2 regions of the Enterobacter sp. R4-368 genome follow, and region 2 is predicted to be linked to the other one. Evidence: riboswitches for the same ligand, from Rfam matches in the RefSeq annotation. Region 2 holds a riboswitch; the other holds the start of a gene.
The links. A riboswitch is a leader RNA that binds a small molecule or an ion and turns the genes downstream of it on or off. The one in region 2 is predicted to bind thiamine pyrophosphate.
Positions count from the first base shown of each region.

Region 1 (9,351 bases), 2.4 Mb from region 2:
ATGATGCGACGAATTGCGGTTTCGGCCATAACGTCAGCGCAGATGGCACCTACCTGCGCGTGAACTAACGCGCGGGTTTACTCCCCTGCCCCACGGCGCTACAATTCCCGCCCTAAATTTAGGGGAACTCCCCTGCGGCCTCACTTCGGTGAGGCTATCTGACCTGTCATCAGAACGAGAACATCATGTTTAAACCGGAACTCCTCTCCCCGGCGGGAACGCTGAAAAATATGCGTTACGCTTTCGCCTACGGCGCAGACGCGGTTTACGCGGGCCAACCGCGTTACTCGCTGCGCGTGCGCAATAACGAATTCAACCACGAAAACCTGCAAATCGGCATTAACGAAGCCCACGCGCTGGGTAAGCAGTTTTACGTGGTGGTGAATATTGCCCCGCACAACGCCAAGCTGAAAACGTTTATTCGCGATCTGAAACCGGTGGTGGATATGGGGCCGGACGCGCTGATTATGTCCGATCCCGGTTTAATCATGCTGGTGCGGGAAAACTTCCCGCAGATGCCGATTCATCTGTCGGTACAGGCCAACGCCGTTAACTGGGCGACCGTGAAGTTCTGGCAGCAAATGGGGCTGAGCCGCGTGATCCTCTCCCGCGAGCTCTCTTTAGAAGAGATTGCCGAAATCCGCGCCCAGGTGCCGGAGATGGAGATCGAAATCTTCGTGCACGGCGCGCTGTGCATGGCTTATTCCGGCCGCTGCCTGCTCTCGGGTTATATCAATAAACGCGATCCGAACCAGGGCACCTGTACCAATGCCTGTCGCTGGGAATACAAGGTGCAGGAAGGCAAAGAAGATGCCATCGGCAATATCGTACACGTGCATGAACCGATCCCGGTGCAGAACATTGAACCGACACTCGGCGTCGGCGCGCCGACCGATAAAGTGTTCATGATTGAAGAAGCCCAGCGTCCGGGCGAGTACATGACCGCCTTTGAAGACGAGCACGGCACTTACATCATGAACTCGAAAGATCTGCGGGCGATTGCGCATGTTGAGCGGTTAACGCAGATGGGGGTGCACTCTCTGAAGATTGAAGGCCGCACTAAATCCTTCTACTACTGCGCGCGTACTGCGCAGGTTTATCGCAAAGCGATTGACGACGCCGCGGCGGGCAAGCCGTTCGATACTTCGCTGCTGGAGACGCTGGAAGGCCTGGCGCACCGGGGTTACACCGAAGGTTTCCTGCGCCGTCACACCCATGACGACTACCAGAACTATGAATACGGTTATTCCGTTTCCGAACGCCAGCAGTTTGTCGGTGAATTCACCGGTGAGCGCAAAGGCGACCTTGCGGCTGTAGCGGTGAAAAATAAGTTTTCCGTTGGCGACAGCCTGGAGTTGATGACACCGCAGGGCAACGTCAACTTTACGCTGGAGCACATGGAAAACGCCAAAGGCGAAGCCATGCCGGTCGCGCCGGGAGACGGTTATACGGTCTGGCTGCCGGTTCCGCAGGATATGGCGCTGGAATATGCGCTGTTAATGCGCAATTTCACCGGGCAGTCAACCCGCAATCCTCACGCGAAGTGATTGAGCAGGGTTATTTTTTCGGCGCGAAAAATCTTAGAATCGGATCACATACCGCCCCGTTTAATACGGGTATTATCCTTCTCGCTGAAAAACATAACCCATAAATGCTAGCTGTACCAGGAACCACCTCCTTAGCCTGCGTAATCTCCCTTACGCAGGCTGATTTTTTTTCATCCTTTCTCTGCTTTTTCTCCCCACTTTTCTCTCCTGAGATACACTTTTCTCATCGAATTCAATCAGGATGAAAAGAATGAGCGCATTTCCCACAAGTTTGTTAATCCTCAACGGTAAAAGCGCCGGGGACGAAGCCCTGCGCGAAGCGGTAACGCTATTGCGCGACGAAGGCATGGATATTCAGGTGCGCGTCACCTGGGAAAAAGGCGACGCGGTGCGCTATGTCGAAGAGGCGCGGCAGCTTGGCGTTGCCACGGTGATTGCCGGTGGCGGCGATGGCACCATCAACGAAGTGGCGACCGCGCTGGTGAACTGCAAAAGCGAGACCATCCCGGCGCTGGGCATTTTGCCGCTCGGCACCGCCAATGATTTCGCCACCAGCGCCGGTATCCCGGAAGGCCTGGATAAGGCCTTACAGCTGGCGATTGTCGGCAAAGCGGTGCCAATTGATATCGCCCGCGTGAACGATAAAACCTGCTTTATCAATATGGCGACCGGCGGTTTTGGCACCCGCATTACCAGTGAAACGCCGGAAAAACTTAAAGCCGCGCTCGGCGGCGTCTCCTATCTGATCCACGGCCTGATGCGCATGGATATGCTGAAAGCGGATCGCTGCGAAATAAGTGGTGAGGATTTTCACTGGCAGGGCGATGCACTGGTGATCGGCATCGGCAATGGCCGCCAGGCGGGCGGCGGACAGCAACTCTGCCCGCAGGCGCTGATCAATGACGGCTTATTACAGCTACGGATTTTCACCGGTGATGAACTGCTTCCCGCGCTGTTCACCACCCTGACACAGCCGGAAGATAACCCGCATATTGTCGACGGGAAATCGGCGTGGTTTGAAATTAATGCCCCGCATGAAATGACGTTTAATCTCGACGGCGAACCGCTGCGCGGCGAGCGGTTTCGCATTGAAGTGGTGCCGAATGCGCTGCAATGCCGGTTGCCACCGGATTGCCCGTTATTGCGTTAACGCGCCGCAGCCTTACGAGCGTGTTGCAAGCAAATTGACAGACCTGGTGAGCGCAAGCGCCGCCAGGCCTTTTTTGCTGCATTGCGACTGACGGCTATCTCAGCAACCCATAGTTTATTAATTTGAGAACATCTCGCAGCGAGGGGGTTAAGCCCCCCGCTGAAATCAGCGGACCGGAGAGTGAATGACAAGGGTATTTATTATCTGTCAGTCGTGGCTGACGGTATTGGCTTCGATATAGGCGAAATTGATGTCCTCGCCGAGCCCCGGTCGCTGCGGCAGATGAACAAAGCCCTCTTCATCCATCGGATCAATCAGGCTGTTTAAGTACGCCGCCGGTTGATCATAATCGAGGAACGGGTGCAGCAAACCGCGCTCGTACCAGCGGCAGTTGCGGATGGCGCCAATCACCGCCAGGCTCGCCGCGCCGTTGCCGTGCACTTCACAATCCATGCCGAATGATTCCGCCAGGTTCGCCACTTTCAGCGCTGGCGAAATGCCGCCCACGCCGTTGGCTCCGGCGCGCAGAATGTCACAGGCGCCCGCGTTTACCCAGTCGGCGCGGCTATGGTGTTTCCCGCCCAGGCTTTCCGGCCCGATAACCGGAATCGACAGATTTTCCGCAAGCCACGCGTAAGAGGACATGCTCGCTTCGTCCATCGGTTCTTCAAACCAGGCGAAGTTGAGTTTTTCCAGCTCCTTGCCGATATAGAGCGCGTCGGTGCGGCTGTACCAGTGGTAGCCATCAAGCATCAGTTCAATATCCGGGCCGACCGCTTCACGCACCGCGGCGCAGGCTTTGACGTCCATTTTCGGGTTCGGCGCGAATTTCACCGGTGGCATCCAGGTGTGTAATTTGATGGCTTTGTAGCCGCGCGCCACCAGTTTTTCGGCGAAGGCGGCGTACGAGTCCGGCGTCGAAAGCCCGCCTTCCAGCTCGTCGCCGCACATGGTGCTGCCATACGCCGGGACTTTGTCGCGATAACCGCCCAGCAGCTTGTACACCGATATGTTTAATTTGCGGCCAATCAAATCCCACAGCGCTTGTTCAACAAATGACAGTGTGCGCTCGGTTAACTGGTGCGCACTGCCGCGTTGCCAGTGCACCAGATCCTGCCAGATGCGCTCGCGGTTAAACGGATCCTGCCCGAGCATCACTTTGCGAAAAAAAGCGTTGAGCACAAACGGGCGCACCACTTCCGGCGGCGCAAAGGAATAGCCTTTGCTGCCATCGTCTGCGGCGATCGTCAGCATCGCCATGCTGGCCTGTTTTTCCGGCCCTGGATGCGAGTGCCCGGCGCTGTCGGAAACGCGGCGCGTGGGATGCTGAAACACGGTGACGTTTACTGATTCAATTTTCATTGTGGTTCCCTGATATTTTTTTTGAAAAGCCGTTTTATAAATAAATATTATGCACAAAAATAGCGCGTAACTTCGGGCAAGTTTCGCTAAACGAGGGGCATTTTTTAGACATATGCACGACGCGGCGTGAGGTTTTTCACAAAAAGACGGAATGCAATCAGGGGATTGAGACGCAGGTAAGATGAAATAAAGGGGATGGATTATTTACCCTCCCCCGCCAGGGAGAGGGTAAAAGGTAATCAGGCGATGGTCACTTTCTCGTCAAGATAGACATCCTGCACAGCGTTAATCAGCTTCACGCCCTCGGCCATGGTTTTCTTGAACGCTTTACGGCCCAGGATCAGCCCCATGCCGCCCGCGCGTTTATTGATAACCGCCGTACGAACCGCGTCGCCGAGATCGGTATCGCCGCCCGCCGCGCCGCCGGAGTTAATCAGCCCGGCCCGGCCCATGTAGCAGTTCGCCAGCTGGTAACGCACCAGGTCAATCGGATTGTCGCTGGTCAGCTTGCTGTAGACGCGCTCGTCGGTATAGCCAAAATTCACCGCTTTGTAGCCGCCGTTATTTTCCGCCATCTTCTGCTTCACAATATCGGCGCCAATGGTGGCGGCAATATGGTTCGCCTGGCCGGTTAAATCGGCGGAAACGTGGTAATCAACGCCATCTTTCTTGAACGATGAGTTACGCAGGTACGCCCACAATACGGTGACCATACCGAGCTCATGCGCGCGTTCAAAGGCGGCGGAAATTTCTTCAATCTGGCGGCGTGATTCCGCTGAACCGAAATAGATCGTCGCCCCGACGGCGACGGCGCCCATATTGAACGCCTGCTCGACGCTGGCGTACAACGTCTGGTCATATTCGGTAGGGTAGCTGAGCGTTTCGTTGTGGTTCAGTTTTACCAGGAAAGGAATGCGGTGCGCATAACGGCGCGAAACCGACGCCAGCACACCGTAAGTGGATGCCACGCAGTTACAACCGGCTTCAATCGCCAGCTCGACAATGTTCTTCGGATCGAAGTAGAGCGGGTTGGCGGCAAACGACGCGCCCGCCGAGTGCTCAATGCCCTGGTCGACCGGCAAAATAGACAGATAGCCCGTGCCCGCCAGCCGCCCGTGGTTATACAGCGTCTGCATATTTCGCAGCACCGCCGGCGGGCGGTTGTTATCGACCATTACGCGATCAACATAATCGTGTCCTGGCAGATAGAGCTGGTCAGCGGGGATGGTCATACAACGGTGTTGCAGAAGGCTGTCGGCGTCTTTGCCAAGTAACTGCACAATATCAGTCATAGCTATGCTCCCGTAAGCTTCGCGCAAAGCGAATTGGATTATCCTTACCTGCCTGACGGCAGGCAGAGATAAGCCTGGTTCCCTCTTGTCAGATTTTCCACCGCTGGCCTTTTTTTCAGCATTATCTGCTGGCACGTTTCATATAGCGGTTTACCACCACTGGTGAAAGTGATGCACCGGTCCAATGCCGTGCCCCACTTCCAGCGTATCTGCCTGCGCGAGCGCCGCCGTTAACCACTGTTTTGCTTCCACCACGGTGGATGCCCAGTCGTCATGGTGCGGGCGCAGCGCCGCCAGCGCGGCGGAGAGCGTACAGCCCGTACCGTGGGTGTTTTTCGTTTTCACACGCGGGGCGCTAAAGCGCAGCGCCCCATCGCGCGTGAACAGCCAGTCAGGGCTTTCGGCGTCATCCAGATGACCGCCTTTCATCAGCACCGCTTCACAGCCGAGCGCCAGCAGCGCTTCGCCCTGCGCATGCATCTCCTGTTCGCTGCGGGCATGTGGCGCATCAAGCAGCGCGGCGGCTTCCGGCAAATTAGGCGTAATAAGTGAAACCTGTGGCAGTAAATGCTGACGCAGCGCAGTGACCGCTGAGGGCGATAACAGCGGGTCGCCACTTTTGGCGAGCATCACCGTATCCAGCACCACATTGCGTACCTGATAGCGACGCAGCCGTTCCGCGACCGCTTCAACAATGTCCGTTTCCGCCAGCATGCCGATTTTGGTGGTGTCAATACGCACGTCGCTGAGCACGGAATCAAGCTGTGCGGCGACAAAGTCGGGTTCAATGCGGTACACCGACTGCACGCCACGGGTGTTTTGTGCCACCAGCGCGGTGATCACCGAACAGCCGTATGCGCCCAGCGCGGAAAAAGTTTTCAGATCCGCCTGAATGCCCGCCCCACCGCTGGGATCGGTGCCGGCAATGGTTAATGCGTTGATGCGTTTCATGCATTGCCTCCCAGCATGTACAGCGCGTCCAGAAAGGCGGGAACAAAACTGCCCGGTCCTGCGCTCTTCGCACAGGCCAGGCTACCGGCTTGTGCCATAAACGCGCAGGCCGCAGCGACATTTTCCAGCTTATCGCCCGGCAGTGCGCAGCAGGCGGCCACCACCGCAGAGAGTGCGCAGCCAGTACCCACCACGCGCGTCATCAGCACATCACCGCCGGCCACCATCAACACACGCGGGCCATCGGTGATGTAATCCACTTCGCCGCTTACCGCGACAATCGCCCCGCTTTGTCGCGCCAGCGCCTGCGCCGCAGGCAGTGCCGCGCTGGCGGTGTCGGTGGTATCCACGCCGCGCCCGCCGGCGCTCATACCGGCAAGCGCGAGGATTTCCGAAGCATTCCCCCGGATCGCCGCCGGGCGCAACGCCAGCAGTTGCTGGCAGAATTGTGTGCGTAGCGTGAGCGCGCCAACGGCAACGGCAACGGGATCGAGTGTCCAGGGTTTATGCGCGGCTTTCGCGCTCTCGACCGCCGCGCGCATCGCTGCGGCGCGTTCGCGCGTTAAGGTACCCACGTTGATTAACAGGGCATCGGCAATGGCGCTGAACTGCGGCGCTTCTTCGCTATCAATCACCATCGCGGGTGATGCGCCAAGCGCCAGTAGCACGTTAGCGGTAAAGGTTTGTACGACGTCATTGGTCATACAGTGCACAAGGGGAGAACGGCGGCGGAATTGCTGTAACGCATGTGCGAGTTGCACACGATCAAGCAGGTCAGGTTGCATGGTTTCGCTCCTGCCCGGCGTGAAGAAGGGATGCCGGGCAGGCATCTGACTTCCCTACGCTGGCATTATCCAGATCAGGTGGTACGGGTATTTCTCAGCCTTCACAAAGAAGGGCACCCCGAGTCATTTAAAACAAATTCAACTACTTGCGATTAATGCTCTCATTAATCCCTGTTCAGGATCATGCCAGCGGGGAAACAAAGACACAACCCCTTCAAAAACGGCATCTGCCTCTCATCACAACCCACGCGGGTACGCCCACATTACGACGACGGTTTCACCGGCTAATCGGCTTTTCAACAAGCAGGTGCAAGTCATGAGAATTTAATGATTTCATAGCGGTCATGAACACAACATCGATACCTTCAGGCAGCCTGACACGTTGATTTCTATGGTTCCTAAAATCACAGGTATCTTTCTCTACGCCGTAAAGAACGTTTTTTAATGCTTGCTTATCAATCAGTTGCCGTCCCATTGTTCCCATAACTTTCAAAGGCAAAAGGAGAAGGAAGATGGCATCACCGCCAGGCATCGACCCTAAAAGTAGACGGCAGTTCCTACAAAACAATATGAGAGAAATGAGAGAAGCACGCAGCCACGGCTACGGACGTAACGTCGCATTGCCGCAAACTTATTTATGGTTTTATCAGAAGGTGCGCATTAATGCGGCCCATTGGCTGTTAACTGTGTTGCTGGCCATCTTCGCTGGCTGAGTTATCAGCCATATCCGCGAGCAGGCGACACGCTTCAGAGCGTGCGCCAGATCGCCCCAGGCACATGGCTTTACACCACGCAGAACAGCGAAGGCGGTGCCACCGTCCCGACCGTATACCGGTATTACCAACGCAACGCCGATGGAGCTAGCTTACAGCAGCTTTACGGCGACTTTCCATTCCTGACTGGCAGCAGCACCCTATCGGCGATCGCCGTTGACGGTGACACGGTTCGGGTTGATTACAGCGGCAGGGTATACAGCATCGAACAGCACGCAGGTCGCTATTTTTTAACGTACAGCCTACGGTAAATTTAAGCGCGCCAGATCTGGCCCCGAACCTAAAAAAGTGGGGCTTTATTTATTTTTGAAAATTATTCGGGTACTCAACGGCGGAAAATCCCGTCGTTACTGACGTGGGTATCTTACAGATCGGGTAATACAGTTATTTCTCAGCCTACACAAGGAAGGGTACCCTGAATCAGTTGAATCTGATTCAACTTTTCCGTCGGCTCAGCAGTCCATCTCTATTCTGCTAACCTGCTCTGCCCCAGCCAGGCAAACGGGGCTCTCTCAGTATGTACCGAACCGTGGTTGATAAAATAAATATGGGCAGGAAAGCAATATGGTTATGTTGTCAGTATCAATACAATACCCGAAACGGATTTTTATAGATCTATCCTGATGTTCCCGGTTATCAATCGTGTTGATTAAAGATGAATCCGTTAAATTTTTTAATACTTAGCCTGCTAAGAAAATGGGTGCTGTACAACACCCATCTGGTTATTCCTGTTTCCATTTACTACTGTAAAAAGCCCGCAACTCTCGAGTGAACAACATTTTTTGGATAATTCACTCAGCGGGCTTATACTTTATTTATACGCTACGCTGGCATTACTTTTGGTAACAAGCAACCATGCTTTTTAGTTAATTTGCGTTTTTTTGAATATTTTCTTTTCATTATATTCAATTATGCTTCTTTTCGTTAAATGATAAAAAGCTGATAAAATAAACCCCATCATTAACGACAACACGATAAATATACCTGTTTTATATTTCTTACTGACATCACTTTTACTGATAAATATAAAATCCTTTTCATTCGAATAGTCCAGCTTTGTAATAAAGGCTATTTTTGTATATAGTTCACTACCATTCATCACGTTGTTTTTATTATCATCAATTATTCTTTTATACGCTTGATAATCCTGAATATACCAGGAGTTGATTTTTTGATATATCGTTTTAATTGCAGCATCAGCAATCGGTTTTTCTGAAGTATTGCCTCTCCAGGTGAGATTAATTACTTTTGTTCTTTCATCTGCCTGAATAGTAAATCTGTCACTAATGCCTTTAATAATCGATTCAATGAAATTCGATTTGCAATCAAAGTCAGTATTACAATTAATAATCATACTGGGAGCATCACTGTTTATTTTTATTTCATAGCTTATATTTACTTTATCTTTCTCTACCAACAAAAAAACAATTGCTAAAATCAGCGCTGCCGCCATTGAGAAAATGATGCTTATACTTTTCTTTTTTATAAAGA
Region 1 covers NC_021500.1:1,169,953-1,179,303, forward strand. The annotation lists gene H650_RS05460 (tetratricopeptide repeat protein) at 1-68, shown strand, start outside; gene trhP (prephenate-dependent tRNA uridine(34) hydroxylase TrhP) at 186-1,547, shown strand; gene yegS (lipid kinase YegS) at 1,798-2,697, shown strand; gene H650_RS05475 (mandelate racemase family protein) at 2,905-4,059, opposite strand; gene fbaB (class I fructose-bisphosphate aldolase) at 4,299-5,351, opposite strand; gene thiD (bifunctional hydroxymethylpyrimidine kinase/phosphomethylpyrimidine kinase) at 5,502-6,302, opposite strand; gene thiM (hydroxyethylthiazole kinase) at 6,299-7,087, opposite strand; TPP riboswitch at 7,122-7,218, opposite strand; gene H650_RS25890 (hypothetical protein) at 7,600-7,800, shown strand; gene H650_RS05500 (hypothetical protein) at 7,761-8,111, shown strand; gene H650_RS05505 (hypothetical protein) at 8,723-9,351, opposite strand, start outside.
Region 1: linked by a shared signal. The riboswitch ahead of thiM (hydroxyethylthiazole kinase) and the one ahead of thiB (thiamine ABC transporter substrate binding subunit) in region 2 are both predicted to bind thiamine pyrophosphate.

Region 2 (9,351 bases):
TGGCCATCAGCGCATTGGTAAAAATGACGATGCCATCGGCGGAAGCGGGCAGACCAACGCTGTTATTGAGCAGCAGAAAGAAGCCCGTCGCCAGCACGATCCCAGGCATCGCGAGGATCAACATACCGCTGATTTCCAGCGCTTGCCCGGCCATAATTTGCTGGCGCGCGCGTAACTCCCGGCTGCTCCACAACAACATCATGGTCAACACGACGCACAACAGCCCCGCGCCCAGCGCGATGCGCAGCGACGTCCACACCGCTTGCCACAGGACTGGCTCTGCCAGCACTTTCATCAGGCTCAGATTGAGGCCATCGACAATCACTGCCAGCAACGGCGGCAGCAGTAATAACAGAGCCAGCACAATCAATGTGATATCCGCGACCTTGCTGAACAGCCGATCCTCCGGGTTGCGCCAGCCAGTAATCTGGTGGCTGCCCACGGCGATCGCTTTGCTCATCCGCTGGCTGAGCAGCACCAGACCGAGGCAGCAGATCATCTGGATCAGCGCCAGCATGGCTGCGCGGGCGGGATCAAAATCGAAGCTGAGCGCCTGGTAGATGGCCAGTTCAATGGTGGTGGCCTGCGGCCCGCCGCCCAGCGACAGCACGGTGGCGAAACTGGCGAAGCAGAGCATAAAAATCAGCGCGGCGACCGGCGGGATCTGGCGGCGTAACCACGGCCACTCGACAAAACGGAAGAATGCCCAGCCGCGCATACCCAGTTGTGCGGCAAGCTGGCGCTGCTCGCCGGGGATCTGCTCCAGCGTTTGCAGCAGCAGGCGCGAGGCCATCGGCAAATTAAAAAAGACGTGTGCCAGCAAAATGCCCTGTAAACCATATGGCGAGAATGTCCACTCCAGACCAAGCGCGTGCCAGAGCGTTGCCAGCCAGCCCTGGCGGCCATACACGCTGAGAATGCCGAACACGGCGACCAGTACCGGCAGGATCAGCGTCATGGCGCACAGGCGCAGTAAGGCGAGACGGCCAGGAAAACGCCGCCGGTAGAGCGCGCGGGCAAGAAATATCGCCGGTATGACCGAGAGCAGCGCGGAGAGAAACGCTTGCCAGAAGGAGAAGCGCACCACATGCCACAGGTAGCTGTCCTGGAAAAAATCAGCCAGCCCGCTGGACGGGGCGTTTTGCCACAGGGCAAGAAAGGCTGCCAGCGCCACCGCCACCATCAATGTGGCAGCGGTGAGGCCGGGCTGCAGCCAGCCAGCAATCAGCGGCTGACGGCGCGTTGCCATGCATTAATCCAGGTTGCACGCTGGGACGCGACCTCCTGCGAAGAGTATTCCAGCGAGGTTTGCGGTTTCACCAGCTGGTCGAAGCCTGCAGGCAGCGTCACATTGGTGACCGGGTACATCCAGTTACCGCCCGGGATAGTGTTCTGGAACGCGGGCGAAACCATAAACTTGAGGAATTTTTCCGCCAGTTCCGGCTGTTTACTGGCAGCGGTGCGGGCGGCAACTTCTACCTGCAAATAGTGGCCTTCGCTGAAATTCGCCGCCGCGTAGTTATCTTTCTTCTCGGCAATAATGTGGTAAGCCGGAGAAGTGGTATAGCTCAGCACCAGGTCGCTTTCCCCTTTCAGGAACAGACCATAGGCTTCGCTCCAGCCTTTGGTGACGGTGACCGTTTTGGCCGCCAGTTTCTGCCACGCTTGCGGGGCGTTGTCGCCATAGACTTTCTGCATCCACAGTAGCAGGCCGAGGCCTGGCGTGCTGGTGCGCGGATCTTCGTAGATAACGCGCCATTTCTGATCGCTTTCGACCAGCTCTTTCAGGCTTTTGGGCGGGTTTTTCAGTTTGTTTTTATCGTAGACAAACGCGAACCAGCCGTAGTCGAACGGTACAAACGTGTCGTTCTTCCAGCCGCCAGGCACGTTAACCGCATCGGTGGCGACGCCGCTTTTGGCGAACAGTTTGGTTTGTGTCGCGGCTTCCAGCAGGTTGTTATCCAGCCCCAGCACCACGTCGGCTTTGCTGTTTTTGCCTTCCATGCGCAGGCGGTTAAGCAGCGAAACGCCATCTTCGAGTGCCACGAATTTCAGCTCGCAGTTGCAGTCGCTTTCAAAGGCTTTTTTTACCGCAGGCCCTGGCCCCCAGTCGGCAGAAAAGGAGTCGTAGGTGTAAACGGTCAGAACAGGTTTTGCAAAAGCAGGCGCTGCAATCAGCAGCAGGAACGGCAGTGATTTTTTTAACACTTTGCACCTCAAAATGGGTGGCAAAGGATTTTGAGAGGCAGCCTCAAATCCCTTCGCCGGCGTTATCCGGATCAGGTTCGACGGGTATTTTCTCAGCACACGCGCATGGCGTAGCACCCCGTTGAGAACGCCGCTATTGTAATGATTTGGTAAAAAATGCGAAAGCCTTATGGATCCGGTGGCGCAAACCAGGCGGATTTAAAGTCGAACCAGCCCAGCGTGTTCATGCGCAGCCCGCGCATGGTGCGCTGTCCCTGAATCCTCAGCCAGTGGTGGATCAGCGGTACGATGGCTTTACTGGCGAGCAACTGTTGCGACCAGACGGCAAGATTCATCTCCCCGTTGCGCCATTTTGCCGCATCTGCCTGCCAGTCGAGCGGAATACAGTGCTGTAGCAGCGGTACTTCGTAGAGGTTGGCGAACACCGAGAAATCCAGCGGCAGCGTGAAATTGGCGCTGTTAAGCCAGATATCGCTCCCGGCTTCGCCCCGATGCCACTCCTCGTAATCCACTTCCTGCACAATCAGCTTCACGCCGTGTTCGGCCAGCAGCGTGCTCATGGTACGTGACAGCGCTTCGTGCTCGTTATGTTCGCGATAGAACGTGAGCGTCAGGGTTTCCAGACCCGCTGGTTTTTCACCACTACCGGGGCGGGCATGGTGCCAGCGCGGCAGCAGACCGTAAGCCGGGAACCAGTAGCGTTGGTACTGCTCATTGGCGTGCCACAGCAGATTAGTGGGGGAGAGCACATGGCTGACCCACTCCCTGACCGCCGGGTTCGCGCCACGACTGGATCGCGCATCAAACAACAGGTAATAACAGCCCTCTTCGAGGCGGCTTTCCACCGCTTTTTCGCCGTCGGTTGGCCCCTCAAGCGTCAGGCCGCTGGTCGGTTCATCGCTCAGATCCGGCAACACCCAGACGTTGACTTCATCGATCAGGGCGCGAAAGCCGAAGTAGTCATCAAAGGCGTGGATTTTTAACTGATTAGTGGTATTGCGCGTCACGGCGTAAGGGCCAGTACCAATCGGCTGGCTGGCGAAGTTGCTTATCGTGTTCCATTCACGCGGCAAAATCATTGCCGGCACATGCCCCATCAACCACGGCAGCCAGTTATCCGGCTGGCTGAGATGGATATCCAGTGTCCAGGGCGTCGGCGAGATCACTTCGCGGATATGTGAGTAGAGCGGCAGAGCCGTGGCGCGCTCCAGCGATGCAATCACATCACTCATTTCCAGTTCGCGGCCGTGATGAAAATGAATGCCTGGGCGTAAATAAAATCGCCAGTGCAACGGGGAAATCAGCTTCCAGTGGTGGGCGATATCCGCTTCCAGTTCCCCGTTTTCCTCATTTATGCGCGTCAGCGCACTGAAGATTTGCCGTGCTATATGGGTTTCGGAACGACGTAATGCACTACCTGGCAGCAGGTTACGCAGTGGCCGGTAGTAAAGGACCCGCAGGATATGTCGCCCCTGGCGAAAGCTCCGGCCGAGATGCGAAACCAGCATCTGGCGCACGGCCTTTTTATCGCCGACCAGTTGCACCAGTTGATCGATGCGATCCTGCTCCAGCAGGTCTTCGGCGCGCTGTTGCTGGAGCGCAAGGCCGGTATATAGAAAGGTGAGCCGCGAACGTTTGCCACGGCCGGCTTCAGCATCCCAGGTCAGCCAGCCGCGCTCCTGCATGGTATTGAGCAGGGTGCGCATATGGCGGCGCGAACAGCTAAGCAGCTCCGCCAGCTCGTTAAGCGTCGTTTCTTGTGACTTCCCATCGCAGCATTGCCACAGACGGATGAACTGTTGTTGCAGGCGGCCGGACGACATAAAAGGGGAACTCCTGATAAAAACTCAGCAATTTATTAATCCCTATATTAAGCCAATACTTCTCTGCGATGAAAGCGAGGAGGTCATATGCTGAGATCATCCATACGACGGTTTTATCTGGACTATTTTCACGCCACGCAGGATGCGGGCTGGCTCGCCCGCCTGAGCGCACGGCAGCGCCTGAAAATGCTGGAAGAGCTGATGCAGTGGGAAGTGACAACGCCGGTCTCGAAAGACTGAATCGCCGAAATCATGTGTGACTGAGTATTAAGTGCGAATGCACCCGCCAGCAAAATGTTTTTTGCTGGCTTTTTTCGTTTTATGCTGACAGCCGCTTTTTACGCTTTCCCTTTTTGCCGTGCTAACAAGGAAATATTCATGCTCTGGTTAATGACGATGGGACGCCGCCTTAATGGCGTTTACGTCGCTTTTATGATCGTCGCCTTTATGATGGGAGTTGCCGGAGCGCTACAGGCACCGACGCTCAGCTTGTTCCTGAGCCGGGAAGTGGGCGCTGAGCCGTTCTGGGTTGGGCTGTTTTATACCGTCAACGCCATAGCCGGGATTGTGGTCAGCCTTGGGCTGGCAAAACGATCCGACAACCAGGGCGACAGGCGCAAACTGATCCTCTTTTGTTGCCTGATGGCGGTGGGCAATGCGCTGTTATTCGCCTTTAACCGCCACTATCTGACGCTTATCACCTGCGGTGTGCTGCTGGCCTCGCTGGCAAATACCGCCATGCCGCAGCTTTTCGCGCTGGCGCGTGAGTATGCGGACAGTTCTGCACGTGAAGTGGTGATGTTCAGTTCTGTCATGCGCGCACAACTCTCGCTGGCGTGGGTGATTGGCCCGCCGCTGGCGTTTATGCTGGCGCTTAATTACGGCTTTACCGCCATGTTTTCCATTGCCGCCGGGATTTTCGTTATCAGCCTGGTGCTGGTGGCGTTCTGGCTGCCTTCGGTGGCGCGTGTTGAACAGCCCGCCGACGTGGCGGTGACGCAGGTCAGCGGCTGGAGCGATAAAAATGTACGCATGCTGTTTATTGCCTCCACGCTGATGTGGACCTGCAACACCATGTACATCATTGATATGCCGCTGTGGATTAGCCTGGAATTAGGGCTACCCGACAAACTGGCCGGGATTTTAATGGGTACGGCGGCAGGGCTGGAGATCCCAGCGATGATCCTGGCGGGCTTTTTTGTCAAACGCATCGGTAAACGGCGCATGATGCTCACCGCGGTTGCGGCGGGTGTGTTGTTCTACATTGGCCTGATTTTTTTCCACAGCCAGACGGCGTTACTTTCCCTGCAACTGTTTAATGCGGTGTTTATCGGGATTATCGCCGGGATTGGCATGTTGTGGTTTCAGGATCTGATGCCTGGGCGGGCAGGTTCGGCGACCACGCTGTTTACCAACAGTATTTCGACCGGCGTGATCCTGGCCGGGGTGATCCAGGGCGCGCTGGCGCAAAGCTTTGGTCACGGCGCGGTTTATATCGGCATTGCGGTGATTTCAGTGCTGACGCTGTGGCTGACCAGCCGCGTTAAAGACGTATAAACGAAAAAAGGCCCGGAAACCGGGCCTGTTGTTGGCTAGCGCATAAAAGCGGGCTGTTTGTTTTCGTAAGCGGCGATGGCATCGTCGTGCTGTAACGTCAGACCGATGCTGTCCAGACCGTTCAGCATGCAGTGGCGGCGGAAGGCGTCAATCGAGAAGCTGTACGACTTTCCGCCCGCATTCACCACTTGCGCTTGCAGATCCACCTCAAAGCTAATGCCCGGGTTGTTCTGCACCAGCGTAAAGAGCTCATCCACTTCTTGATCGCTCAACGTTACCGGCAGCAGCTGGTTGTTAAAGCTGTTGCCGTAAAAGATGTCGGCGAAACTTGGCGCAATCACCACTTTGAAACCGTAATCGGTCAACGCCCACGGCGCGTGTTCACGTGACGAACCGCAGCCAAAGTTTTCCCGCGCCAGCAAAATCGATGCGCCTTTGTATTGTGGGAAATTCAGCACGAACTCCGGGTTCGGCTGTTGGCCTTTGTCATCCAGAAAACGCCAGTCGTTAAACAGATGGGCACCAAAACCGGTGCGCGTGACCTTCTGCAAAAACTGCTTCGGGATAATGGCGTCGGTATCCACATTCGCGGCATCCAGCGGAACGACCAGGCCGGTATGTTGGGTAAATTTCTCTGCCATGGTTGTTCTCCTTACAAGCTGCGAATATCAGCGAAATGACCGGTCACGGCGGCGGCGGCGGCCATCGCCGGGCTAACCAGATGCGTGCGCCCGCCGCGGCCCTGGCGGCCTTCAAAATTACGGTTACTGGTCGATGCGCAACGTTCACCCGGATTCAGGCGATCGTTATTCATGGCCAGGCACATGGAGCAGCCCGGCAAGCGCCATTCAAAACCGGCTTCAATAAAGATTTTGTCCAGACCTTCGGCTTCCGCCTGTGCTTTCACCGGACCGGAGCCAGGCACAACCAGCGCCTGTACGCCCGGCGCGACTTTGCGCCCTTTGGCGATTTCCGCCGCTGCGCGCAGATCTTCAATGCGCGAGTTGGTGCAGGAGCCGATAAAGACTTTATCGATAGCCACTTCCGTTAACGGTACACCAGGTTTCAGCCCCATGTAGGCCAGTGCTTTTTCTGCTGAAGCGCGCTCAACCGGATCGGCGAACGAGGCCGGATCGGGAATGATATCGGTCACTGAAATAACCTGACCCGGATTGGTGCCCCAGGTTACCTGCGGGGCGATCTCTTCGGCCTGCAACGTAACTACGGTGTCGAAAACCGCACCTTCGTCGGTATGCAGGGTTTTCCAGTAGGCCACTGCATCATCGAAGTCTTTGCCCTTCGGCGCATGCAAACGACCTTTCACGTAGTTAAAGGTGGTTTCATCCGGGGCGACCAGGCCGGCTTTTGCGCCCATCTCAATCGCCATATTGCACAGCGTCATACGGCCTTCCATGCTCAGCGCACGGATAGCGTCACCGCAGAACTCAACCACGTGCCCGGTGCCGCCGGCGCTGCCGGTTTTACCAATGATCGCCAGCACGATATCTTTCGCGGTGATCCCCGGTGCGGCCGTGCCTTTGACTTCAATTTTCATGGTTTTGGCGCGACCCTGCTTCAGGGTTTGCGTCGCCAGAACGTGTTCCACTTCCGATGTACCGATACCGAAAGCCAGCGCGCCAAATGCGCCGTGGGTGGCGGTGTGGGAATCGCCACAAACGATGGTCATGCCCGGCAGGGTGATGCCCTGTTCCGGCCCCATTACGTGGACGATGCCCTGATACGGGTGGTTCAGGTCATACAGTTCAACGCCGAATTCGTTGCAGTTTTTGATCAACTCCTGCATCTGAATGCGCGCCATCTCGCCGGAAGCGTTGATGTCTTTAGTTTGTGTCGAGACGTTGTGATCCATCGTCGCGAAGGTTTTACCCGGCTGGCGCACCGGACGGTGGTGCGCGCGCAGCCCATCGAACGCCTGCGGTGATGTCACTTCATGCACCAGATGGCGGTCGATATACAACAGTGGGGTTTCGTTTGGCGCTTCATAGACCACATGGGCGTCAAATAACTTTTCGTACAAACTTTTAGCCATGATTACACCCCTTCAGCGACATAACGAGCGATGATGTCGCCCATCTCATCGGTACTGACAGCGGCGGCGCCACGGGCTAAGTCGCCGGTGCGCACGCCTTCTTCTAATGCACGATTGATAGCGCCTTCGATGGCGTCAGCCGCGTCGCCTGCATTCAGGCTGTAACGCAGCAGCAGCGCCAGCGACAGGATCTGCGCAATCGGGTTGGCGATATTTTTCCCGGCGATATCCGGCGCGGAGCCGCCTGCCGGTTCATACAGACCAAAACCTTGTTCGTTCAGGCTGGCGGAAGGCAGCATGCCCATCGAACCGGTGATCATGGCGCATTCGTCGGAAAGAATGTCGCCGAACAGGTTGGAACACAGCAGCACGTCAAACTGGGACGGATCTTTAATCAACTGCATGGTGGCGTTGTCGATATACATATGCGCCAGTTCAACGTCCGGGTATTCGCCCGCGATTTCGTTGACGATTTCGCGCCACAGCAGCGAGGTTTGCAGCACGTTGGCTTTATCAATCGAGTGGACTTTTTTGCGGCGTTTGCGCGCTGATTCAAACGCGATACGCGCAATGCGCTCGATTTCAAAACGGTGATAGATCTCGGTATCAAATGCTTTTTCATGCTGGCCGCTACCTTCGCGGCCTTTCGGTTGACCGAAGTAGATGCCGCCGGTCAGTTCGCGCACGCACAGAATGTCGAAACCGTTGGCGGCGATGTCTTCGCGCAGCGGACAGAATGCTTCCAGACCCTGATACAGTTTTGCCGGGCGCAAGTTACTGAACAGTTTGAAGTGTTTACGCAGCGGCAGCAACGCGCCTCGTTCCGGCTGCTGCGCCGGAGGCAGATTTTCCCATTTCGGACCGCCGACAGAACCGAACAGAATCGCATCGGCTTGTTCGCAGCCTTCAACCGTGGCCTGCGGCAGCGGGTTACCGTGACGATCGATGGCAATGCCGCCGACATCATAATGGCTGGTGGAAATACGCATACCAAAACGGTTACGTACGGCTTCCAGAACTTTCAGCGCTTGTGCCATTACTTCTGGACCGATACCGTCACCCGGCAACACAGCAATATGGTAATTCTTCGACATCACACGGTTTCCTTGTTGTTTTCTTTGTTCTGAGCCTGGCGTTGCAACTCTTTTTCGACTTCGGCGGCGCGCCAGATGTTGTTCAGTACATGCACCATGGCTTTGGCGGAGGATTCCACAATATCGGTCGCCAGACCGACGCCGTGGAAGCGGCGACCGTTGTAGTTCACCACGATATCAACCTGACCCAGCGCGTCTTTGCCCTGGCCTTTGGCGCTCAAATCGTATTTCACCAGTTCGATGTCATAGGCCGTCACACGGTTAATGGCCTGGTAGACCGCATCGACCGGGCCGTTGCCGTTGGCGGCTTCGGCTTTGATCTCTTCGCCACACGCCAGCTTCACAGACGCGGTGGCGATATCGTTGGAGCCGGACTGCACGCTGAAGTAATCCAGGCGGAAATGTTCTGGCTCTTCCTGCTGTTTATTAATGAATGCCAGCGCTTCCAGATCGTAATCAAAGACCTGGCCTTTTTTATCCGCCAGCTTCAGGAAAGCGTCGTACAGATTATCCAGGTTGTAATCGGCTTCTTTGTAGCCCATCTCTTCCATGCGGTGTTTCACCGCAGCGCGCCCGGAACGGGAGGTCAGGTTCAACTGAACCTGATTCAGACCGATGG
Region 2 covers NC_021500.1:3,852,884-3,862,234, forward strand. The annotation lists gene thiP (thiamine/thiamine pyrophosphate ABC transporter permease ThiP) at 1-1,249, opposite strand, end outside; gene thiB (thiamine ABC transporter substrate binding subunit) at 1,225-2,208, opposite strand; TPP riboswitch at 2,239-2,339, opposite strand; gene sgrR (HTH-type transcriptional regulator SgrR) at 2,376-4,031, opposite strand; gene sgrT (glucose uptake inhibitor SgrT) at 4,119-4,271, shown strand; gene H650_RS18010 (sugar efflux transporter) at 4,410-5,588, shown strand; gene leuD (3-isopropylmalate dehydratase small subunit) at 5,624-6,229, opposite strand; gene leuC (3-isopropylmalate dehydratase large subunit) at 6,241-7,638, opposite strand; gene leuB (3-isopropylmalate dehydrogenase) at 7,641-8,732, opposite strand; gene leuA (2-isopropylmalate synthase) at 8,732-9,351, opposite strand, start outside.